Regions from separate parts of the Streptomyces sp. NPDC055506 genome, predicted to be linked through region 1. Evidence: riboswitches for the same ligand, from Rfam matches in the RefSeq annotation. Region 1 holds a riboswitch; the other holds the start of a gene.
What was found. Region 1 has a riboswitch for cyclic di-AMP ahead of ACWIF2_RS34360 (NlpC/P60 family protein). Riboswitches for the same ligand answer to the same signal wherever they lie in the genome.
Positions count from the first base shown of each region.

Region 2: it holds a riboswitch for cyclic di-AMP, as region 1 does, so the genes downstream of both, ACWIF2_RS05910 (transglycosylase SLT domain-containing protein) here and ACWIF2_RS34360 (NlpC/P60 family protein) in region 1, are expected to answer to the same signal.

Region 1 is NZ_JBSHKH010000138.1:15,529-20,590, forward strand. It holds gene ACWIF2_RS34350 (M23 family metallopeptidase) at 1-250, shown strand, start outside; gene pcrA (DNA helicase PcrA) at 341-2,815, opposite strand; cyclic di-AMP (ydaO/yuaA leader) riboswitch at 3,120-3,278, shown strand; gene ACWIF2_RS34360 (NlpC/P60 family protein) at 3,287-4,459, shown strand; gene ACWIF2_RS34365 (SLAC1 family transporter) at 4,536-5,062, shown strand, end outside.
Region 2 is NZ_JBSHKH010000009.1:39,699-44,760, reverse strand. It holds gene ACWIF2_RS05925 (ATP-binding cassette domain-containing protein) at 1-54, opposite strand, end outside; gene ACWIF2_RS05920 (LolA family protein) at 96-1,319, opposite strand; gene ACWIF2_RS05915 (polyprenyl synthetase family protein) at 1,539-2,549, opposite strand; cyclic di-AMP (ydaO/yuaA leader) riboswitch at 3,059-3,229, shown strand; gene ACWIF2_RS05910 (transglycosylase SLT domain-containing protein) at 3,233-4,003, shown strand; gene ACWIF2_RS05905 (HAD family hydrolase) at 3,967-4,815, opposite strand; gene ACWIF2_RS05900 (GNAT family N-acetyltransferase) at 4,987-5,062, shown strand, end outside.

The DNA of each region.
Region 1 (5,062 bases):
CCAGTGGAACAGCGCGTACGGCAACATGCTGATCCTGACCGCGAAGGACGGCACGGAGACGTGGTACTGCCACCTCTCCACCTACACGGTCCCCTCCGGTACGAGCGTCAAGGCGGGCGATCCGATCGCGCGCTCGGGCAACTCCGGCAACTCGACCGGCCCTCATCTGCACTTCGAGGTGCGTCCGGGCGGCGGCTCGCCGATCGACCCGCTCCCGTGGCTGCGCAGCCACGGCGTCGACCCGACGTAACGACCCGGCAGCCGGTCCGGCCCCCGCCCGTTCAGCCTCCGCCGGTCCGGCCGGCGGAGGCTCACCTCACAGGACTATCGCCGCACCGGCCTACAGCTTCTCCACCGGCGCGTACCGCAGCAGCAGCCGCTTCGGCTTGTCCCCGAAGTCGATCGTCGCCTCGGCGTTCGCGCCCGTGCCCTTGACCGCCACGACGGTTCCGAGCCCGAACTGGTCGTGCGTGACCCGGTCCCCGACCACGAGCGACACCACCGGCTTCTCGGCGGTGCGGCGTGTGGCGAAACCGGAGGCGCCCGACGCCGACGAACGTGAACGGGACGACGACAGCGAGGCCGCCACCGCGGAGACCGGCCCTGAGGACGCGGGTGCGGTCGCACCGGTCCGCTTCCACTCCAGGTGGGTCGGCGGGATCTCCTCCAGGAACCGGGAGGGCGGGTTGTACGAGGGCTGGCCCCAGGCGCTGCGCAGGGTGGAGCGCGTCAGATACAGCCGTTCCCGCGCGCGGGTGATGCCCACGTACGCCAGGCGCCGCTCCTCCTCCAGCTCCTTGGTCTGGCCGAGGGCGCGCATGTGCGGGAAGACGCCGTCCTCCATGCCGGTCAGGAAGACGACCGGGAACTCCAGGCCCTTGGCGGTGTGCAGGGTCATCAGGGTGATGACGCCGTCGCCGTCCTCCTCGTCGGGGATCTGGTCGGAGTCGGCGACCAGCGCGACCTTCTCGAGGAAGTCCGCCAGGGTGCCCTGTTCCTCCTCGCCGCGCTCCTGCTCGAACTCCATGGCGACGGCGGCGAGTTCCTGGAGGTTCTCGATCCGGGTCTCGTCCTGCGGGTCGGTGGAGGCCTGCAGTTCGGCGAGGTATCCGGTGCGCTCCAGGATCGCCTCCAGCACGGTGGCGGGCCCGGCGCCGGACTCGACGACCGTACGGAGGTCCTCCATCAGCGTGTTGAACCGCTTGACGGCGTTGGTGGAGCGCGCGGCCATGCCGTACGCCTCGTCGACGCGCTTCAGTGCCTGCGGGAAGCTGATCTTCTCCCGCTGGGAGAGGGCGTCGATCATCGCCTCGGCGCGGTCGCCGATGCCGCGCTTGGGCACGTTGAGGATCCGGCGCAGCGGCACCGAGTCCTCCGGGTTGGCCAGCACGCGCAGGTAGGCCAGGACGTCCCGGACCTCCTTGCGCTCGTAGAAGCGGACGCCGCCGACGACCTTGTAGGGCAGGCCGACGCGGATGAAGATCTCTTCGAAGACACGGGACTGGGCGTTGGTGCGGTAGAAGACGGCGACGTCGCCGGCCTTCGCCTCGCCCGCGTCGGTGAGACGGTCTATCTCGTCGGCGACGAACTGCGCCTCGTCGTGCTCGGTGTCGGCGACATAGCCGGTGATCTGCGCGCCCGTGCCCGCGTTGGTCCACAGGTTCTTGGGGCGGCGGGATTCGTTGCGCTCGATGACCGCGTTGGCCGCGCTGAGGATCGTCTGGGTGGAGCGGTAGTTCTGCTCCAGCAGGATCGTCGTCGCGTCCGGGTAGTCCTCCTCGAACTGGAGGATGTTGCGGATCGTCGCGCCGCGGAAGGCGTAGATCGACTGGTCGGCGTCACCCACCACGCACAGCTCGGCGGGCGGGACCTCCGCCTCGGGCGGGACGTCGACGGGGTGCTCGGTGGTGCCGACGAGCTCCCGGACGAGGGCGTACTGGGCGTGGTTGGTGTCCTGGTACTCGTCCACGAGGACGTGGCGGAAGCGGCGGCGGTAGTGCTCGGCGACGTCCGGGAAGGCGCGCAGCAGGTTGACCGTCGTCATGATCAGGTCGTCGAAGTCGAGGGCGTTCGCCTCGCGCAGCCGCGACTGGTACATGGCGTAGGCCTGGGCGAGGGTCTTCTCGAAGCCGTCGCCGGCCTGGGCGGCGAAGTCCTCCTCGTCGATCAGCTCGTTCTTCAGGTTGCTGATCTTGGCGCTGAAGGACTTCGGCGGGAAGCGCTTGGGGTCGAGGTCCAGGTCGCGGCAGACCAGGGCCATCAGCCGCTTGGAGTCGGCGGCGTCGTAGATCGAGAAGCTCGAGGTGAAGCCGAGCTTCTTGCTCTCCCGGCGCAGGATGCGGACGCAGGCGCTGTGGAACGTCATCACCCACATGGCGTTCGCGCGCGGGCCGACGAGCTGCTCGACACGCTCCTTCATCTCGCCGGCGGCCTTGTTGGTGAAGGTGATGGCGAGGATCTGGCCCGGGTGGACGTCCCGCTCGGCGAGCAGGTGGGCGATGCGGTGCGTGAGCACACGGGTCTTGCCGGAGCCGGCGCCGGCCACGATGAGCAGCGGGGAGCCGGAGTGTGTGACGGCGGCGCGCTGGTTGTCGTTCAGCCCCTCCAGGAGCGCGGCGGCGTCCACCGGCGGGCGCGCGGCGCCGTCCCGGTAGTAGGCGTCGCGGTCCGGCGGCACGTCGAACTTCCCGCCGAACAGATCATCCGGAACGGGCTCCGGCACATGATCGTCCTCGGGCGGCGGCGGGGGCTCGTCCGCGGGGCCCCGCTGGGCCTGGAGGTCCGCCAGGAAGCTGTCGTCAAAGAGGCTGCTCATCGCTCTCCGAGTCTAGGGCGCCCCACTGACAGCCCGCCGCCGCCCTGAGAACATCGCCGAAAGGACCCCCCTGTCACCCTCCAGGTGCACGTGATCACAGGCCGCTACGGCCTTCACAATTACGCATGAACAGTGACCAACCCCCCTCGAACGATCACTCTCGGCGATGCTCATGAGCAAGGTCACGGAAATGTATCGGGCATATCACCCATCAACCTTCACAAGGGCCACACGAGTTGGCTACCGTGCGAGGAGGTCACACGACCCCCACCGGCGAACGTCGCCGGGCCGCGTGGCCTCCGCCGAGTCAGGCGTGCCGCAGCGGCAGCCAGAGCCGGGGACCCAACCGAGACCCCGGGGTGAATCGGCCCGACTCCTTTTCCGGAGACGGCCGTAGGGCAACCCTTCCGAACCACCCGCCCGAACCCGACAGCTAACCCGGTAGGCGGAGCATGGAAGGAGTCGCCTCCCTTGGCGTCGCACCGCAAGTCGCGTCCTACGGGTTCGCGCGTTGCAGGCATACGGACCCCCGCCCTCGCGACGGCGGCCCTCACCTCCGTGGCCCTGCTGTCCCAGTCGGCCAACGCCGCCCCCGAGGCCGACGACAAGCCCAGCCTGGAGGAAGTCGAGAAGAAGGTCGACGACCTCTACCGCCAGGCGGGGTCCGCGACCGAGAAGTACAACGGCGCCAAGGAGAAGACCGCCAAGCAGCGCAAGCGCGTCGACACTCTCCTCGACGACGTCGCGAAGCGCACCCAGAAGCTGAACGAGGCGCGGGAGGAGCTGGGCACCTTCGCCGCCGCCCAGTACCGCACCGGCGCCTCCACCCCGGACACGGCGACGTTCCTGCTCGCGGACACCCCGCAGGACTACTTCGACCAGACCCAGCTGATGGACCGGATGACCGGCCGTCAGAAGGTGGCGGTCGACGACTACATCACTCAGCAGTCAGAGACGATGGAGAAGCGTCAGGAGGCCGCTGAGAGCCTCGAGACGCTCACCGAGTCGCAGGGCGACCTGAAGACGGCCAAGGCGACCGTCCAGAGGAAGCTCGCCGACGCCCGCGAGCTGCTGTCGAAGCTGACCGCCGAGGAGAAGGCGCGGCTCGCGGCGATCGAGAAGGAGAAGCAGGAGGAGGCCGCCCGCAAGGCCGCCGAGCTGGCCCGGCAGCAGGCCGAGCAGCAGAGGCAGCAGGAACAGGAGCAGGAGGCCGCCCAGCAGCAGGACAGCGGCTCCTCCTCGACGGGTTCGTCCTCGTCGTCCACCGCGCCCGACTCCTCGTACGCCACCAAGGCCGACAAGGCGCTCGCCTTCGCCCGCGCCCAGATCGGCAAGCCGTACGTCTGGGGCGCCACCGGCCCCGGCTCCTACGACTGCTCCGGCCTCACCCTGGGCGCCTGGAAGGCCGCCGGGGTGACCCTGCCGCGCACGACGTACGACCAGGTCAACGCCGGCACCACGGTCCCCCTGGCCGACGCTCAGCCCGGTGACCTGGTCTTCTTCTACGACGATGTCACCCACGTCGGCATCTACATCGGCAACGGCATGATGATCCACGCTCCGAAGCCCGGCACATACGTGCGCGAGGAGTCGATCTACTACGACGGCGAGTCGTCGATCCACAGCGTGGTGCGGCCGGCCTGACGGGTCTCGCAGGTTTTTGGGACCCCGCGCGCGTGGCCTGCCCGTAACGCGCGCGGGGCCTCCTAGCATCGGCCCCATGCCCGGCCACTCCCCCTCCGTCGCCTGGTGGGCGCAGCGTGCTCCGGCGGCCAGTGCCGCCGTGCTGGCGACCGGGACCCTGTCGGTCGGTCTGGATCTGGCCGGGTACGAGGTCCTCTCACGCATCACCCTCGGCCTGGCCTGCGCGGCCTGGCTGCTGTTCGCCGCGGACTTCACCCTGCGGCTGCTGCGGGCCGGGACCAGGTGGCGGGCGTATACCCGCAGGCCGGGCGTCCTCGAGAGCGTGATGACGACCGCCCTCACCACCGTGGCGGCGACGGCCGTCCTGGGCGCCGCCTTCTCGGCGGCCGGCTCCCAGGCTCTGGCCGTGACGCTGCTGGTGCTCGCCGTACTGCTCTGGCCGGTGCCGCTCGTCCTCGTCCCGCAGGGCGGGGAGCGGCGCAGGCCGGGGTCGGTGTTCGCGCGCTGCATGGCCACGCAGGGGCTCGCCGTGCTCGGCGCCACGCTGGCCGCGGCCGAGTCGGCGGACTGGCTCGCGCACGCGGCGCTGGTGCTGTTCTGGCT
Region 2 (5,062 bases), on a different contig from region 1:
CGCGCCGCTCGGCTCCGGCTCGCGCTCGGGCTCCGTGGCGGACGGTTCGCCCATCGGCTTCCTCGTTCTCTCTGTGCCCCGTGGCCGCAGGGGACTTACTTCCCGGCGTCGGCCGCCTTCACGAGCGCGTCCTTGGTGACCAGGCCGACGTAGACCTTGCCGTCGTCCGTGATCAGGGCGTTGACCAGTCGGGTCGAGAAGACCGTGCCCGAGCCGAACTTGCCGGTGACCTTGTCGCCGAGCGAGTCCATGAAGCCGCCGAGTTCGCCGCCGGCCTCGCCGGAGGGCACGCCCTCGCCGCCGGTGTCGAAGGTGGCTATGGAGTTCCAGCCCTCGCCGATGGTCTTCATGCCGTCGAGGCCCTTGCCGAGGTCCTCATCGGACTTCGGGAGGGACTTCGGGGCGTGCTCGCGCGCTTCGGCCTTGCCGGACGCCTTCTCCTCCGACGCCTTCTCCTCCGTGACCTTCGCCCCCTTCGGCGGAGTGAAGTCGAAGGTCGAGGCGGCCGGCTTGGCGAAGTCGACCTGGGTGAAGCCCGCGTCGACGACGGCGGAACCGCCGCCCGCCGGGGTCAGCGTGAACTTCAGCGGCGTGCCCGTCTTCGCGTCCACGGCCACGGTGATCGCGCCGACCGTCGAGCCGGACTGCTTCGGCTTGATGAGCAGCTTGTAGGCGTCCCGGCCGGCGACCTGGGCGGTGCCGTCCACGGTCACGGAGGTCGTCTCGTCGGCGGCCTTGAGCGCCTCCTCGGCGAAGTCCTTCGGCGTGGCCGGCGGCTGCTGGTCCTTGCCGCTCTCGGAGGCCGTGCCGTGGTGGACCTCGTTGGACTTGCTGTCGTAGGCCCAGACGTCCTTGCCGTTGTGGACGATGCTGTACTCGGCCGCGTTCTCCAGCAGCGACAGCTTCTGCTTGTCCGGGCCGTCGGCCGCGACGCGCAGGGTGTGGGTGCCGGAGGCCAGTTCCGTGAGCTTGGCGGTCGGGTCGGCGGAGGAGCCTCCCTCGCCCTGGCTCGCGGCACCGGACATCAGGCTGCTCTCCAGCCCGCCGAGGTCCGGCAGCCCGAGGTCCGTGCTGATCTTCACGGTGCCGGACAGCTGCTGGACGTCGGACTTGGCGATCTTCTCGATGAGCTGCTGTGCGGTGATCTTCGGGAGGTCGGGATCACCGGAGTCGGCGAGTGCGGGGACCAGCCCGATCGTCGCGGCGGCCACCCCCATCACCGTGACGGGTACGACGTACCGCGCGGCCTTGCGCCGTCCGGAACGCTGCTCGTCGACCTCCCCGGCGGTCGTGCTGTCGTCGGATGCGTACGGTGCCATGTGTGCCCTACCTCCGTGGTCGGCGGCGGCTGTCCGTGTCGTCCACGCACTCGTCCCTGGCCGCCATTCTCACCCGAACAGGTGAGGTTTGGTGTTTTCCGTGGTTTCCATCTGACCAAATCGGCCAGGGAGATACGTCAGACCGCGGACTCAACTCCACGTACTGCTGGGGTATGACACGGAGGGGCGGCTTCTCCCCCGACCCGTAGGGGTTGCCGGTCAGCCGGCCCGGTGCACCACCGCGTCGCACAGCTCCACGAGTGCCGTCTTCGCGGCGCACTCGGGCAGGGGGGCCAGCGCCGAGCGGGCGTCCTGGGCGTAGCGGACGGTGTCCTTCCGGGCCTGCTCCAGCGCCGGGTGGGCGCGCAGCAGGCGCAGGGCCTCGGCGTGCCGTTGGTCGTCGGTGAGGTCGGAGTCCAGCAGCTCGCACAGGGCGATGTCGTCGGCGAGCCCGAGCCGGGCCGCCCGCTCGCGCAGCCGCAGCACCGGCATCGTGGGGATGCCCTCGCGCAGGTCGGTGCCGGGGGTCTTGCCGGACTCGTGGGAGTCGGAGGCGATGTCCAGGACGTCGTCCGCGAGCTGGAAGGCGACGCCGAGCCGCTCGCCGTACTGGGTCAGCACGTCCACGGTCGTCTCGTCGGCGCCGGACATCATCGCGCCGAACCGGCACGACACGGCCACCAGCGAACCGGTCTTGCCGCCCAGCACGTCCAGGTAGTGCTCGACGGGGTCGCGGCCGTCCTGCGGTCCGGCCGTCTCCAGGATCTGCCCGGTCACCAGCCGTTCGAACGCCTCGGCCTGCACCCGCACCGCCTCCGGACCGAGGTCGGCCAGGGTGTGCGAGGCACGGGCGAAGAGGAAGTCGCCGGTGAGGACCGCGACGGAGTTGTCCCAGCGGGTGTTCGCGCTCGCGACCCCGCGGCGCACCGTCGCCTCGTCCATCACGTCGTCGTGGTACAGCGTGGCGAGGTGGGTCAGCTCCACGACGACGGCCGACGGCACGATCCCGGGCGCGTACCGGTCGCCGAACTGGGCGGAGAGCATCACGAGCAGCGGACGGAACCGCTTGCCGCCGGCCCGCACCAGATGCTGGGCGGCCTCCGTGATGAAGGGCACCTCACTCTTGGTGGCCTCGAACAAGCCTTCCTCGACAGCCGCCAACCCGGCCTGGACATCGGCTTCCAGAGCCTGGTCCCGCACGCTCAGCCCGAACGGCCCGACGTCGGTCACGAGGGGTCTCCTGTCTGCTGTGTCTGCCGGTGATTACGCGGATTGTCGATAGGTCGCTGCCATCACTCGAGTCAGCGTATCCGGTCACGTTTCGATCACCGCCAGCGCCCATGGTTACAGGCCGGGTGGTATCTGATCACGACCGTTATGTTTTTGATCGGGCCATAAGAACAGACATTTGTCGACTTACCAGTCGATAGTGAGATATTCACGATTTGCCATGACGATTGAGCAAATCCCCTTTGACGGCAATTGCCCCACAGGCTTGTGATCAGTGAGTTGAATCACGTTAACCCCTTTGTCGCGCCACCCCGGCATCGACCCGTACCTCCTTCAGCCGAACGCCAGTTGAGCCTTGGCTCTCGCAAAGGATCAAGCGGACCAAACACCCCTGACCAAGGTCAACCGCGCGATATGTGACTCCGGCGCTTGTTCCCGACATGTGCTCTCGCATACGTTCCCGGCCTGTCCGGCGGACGCCGAATCCTGCCGCCGCCCGGACCCCCACACGAACCGACTCACTCACGCAGGGCAGGAGCGGGGGACCCAGGTAAGTCGCCGGTCCGCACAGCGGCACGGCTCGGGGTGAAGCCGCGCACGGCAGTACACCGCCGTACGCGGCCGGGCACCTCCCGGCCCGAACCCGACAGCTCACCTCGCAGGCGCCGGAGAGGAATATCGCCATGGCCGGACGAGGCAAGCACCGTCGCCCCAGAACCAACCCGCTCTCCCGAGGTGTCGCGATCGCCGGCACCGGCGGAGCGGCACTGACCCTCCCGCTCCTCGGAGCCACCTACGCGAGCGCCGCCGAGGCGCCGCAGAGCGCCCCCGCCGTCGCACAGTCCGTGCCCCAGGCGGCCCAGCCCAAGTCGCTCTCGTACACCGTGACCAAGGGCGACACGCTCTACCGCATCGCGGACAAGTACGACGTCTCGGGCGGCTGGAAGAAGCTCTACAAGGACAACCGCTCCGCCATCGGCGACGACCCGAAGCTGATCCACCCGGGCCTGAAGCTGAAGGTGTCGACGACCAAGGCGGCCGCCACGAAGAAGGCCACCAAGTCGTCCGCCAAGCCGGCCGCGAAGCCCGCCGGCGGCGTCGCCAAGGCCACCCAGGCCTCCGCGAAGACCTACGCCGACAACCTCGACGGATGGATCCGCGAGGCGCTGGACATCATGGCGCAGAAGGGCATTCCGGGGTCGTACGACGGCATCTACCGCAACGTCATGCGCGAGTCGTCCGGCAACCCCCAGGCGATCAACAACTGGGACTCCAACGCAGTCAAGGGCACCCCCTCCAAGGGCCTGCTCCAGACCATCGACCCGACCTTCCAGGCCTACCACGTGGACGGCACGTCGTGGGACCCGTACGACCCGGTCGCCAACATCACCGCGGCCTGCAACTACGCGGCCGACCGCTACGGCTCGATCGACAACGTCAACGGCCCGTACTGAGCCGTCCCGCCCAGCAGTCGCTCGAGGACGACGGCGATGCCGTCGTCCTCGTTCGACAGGGTGATCTCGTCGGCCACGGCCTTGAGTTCGGGATGGGCGTTCGCCATCGCGACGCCGTGGCCGGCCCAGTCGAACATCGGGATGTCGTTGGGCATGTCGCCGAAGGCGATGGTGTCCGCCGGCCGCAGCCCCAGATGCTCGGCGGCCAGCGCCAGGCCCGTCGCCTTGGTGACCCCGCACGGCTGGAGCTCGACCGTGCCGGGCCCCGACATCGTCACCGTCGCCAGTGAGCCGACCACCGAACGGGCCGTCGCCGCCAACTCGTCGTCCGTCAGGTAGGGATGGCGCAGCAGCACCTTGCTGATCGGCTCGCACCACAGGTCGTCGCGCCGGTCGACCCGTACGGCCGGCAGGGTCGGGTGCGGCATGAGATAGCCCGGCTCGATGAGCGTGAGCCCGTCGACCCCGTCCTGGTCGACCGCGGCGTACACCTGCCCCACCTCGGCCTCGATCTTGCCGAGCGCGGTCTCCGCCAGTTCCCGGTCCAGGGTGATGGACCACAGCAGCCGGTCCGCGCCGGCGTCGTACACCTGCGCGCCCTGCCCGCACACCGCGAGCCCCGTGCAGCGGAGGTCGTCGAGGAGCGGTCGCACACGCGGCGCCGGCCGGCCCGTCACCACGAGGTGCTGGGCACCGGCCTCCGCCACCCGCGCGAGCACGGCGAGCGACCGGTCGGAGAGGGTGTCGTCGCCGCGCAGCAGCGTTCCGTCCAGGTCGGTGGCGATGAGTGAATATGCGATGGGTGCGGCCATGATCTGAGAATACGGACAGCGCGCCCCTTCGTTTCACCGCGCCGTGGACACCGATTGCCCGGTTGAAGGCCTCTGCACCAGTTGGCAACAACATGGTCCGCTACCTACCGTCGAGGCCGTCTCGGGCGGTACCTTCCAAGTGTCCAGGGGGGACTTGATCGGGGGGTCGAGTTGAGCAGTGGGCGCATTCGCGTGGCTGGGCCCGGGGAGCTCGGCGAAGGGGAAAGGGAGCGCTGGCGCGCGCTGC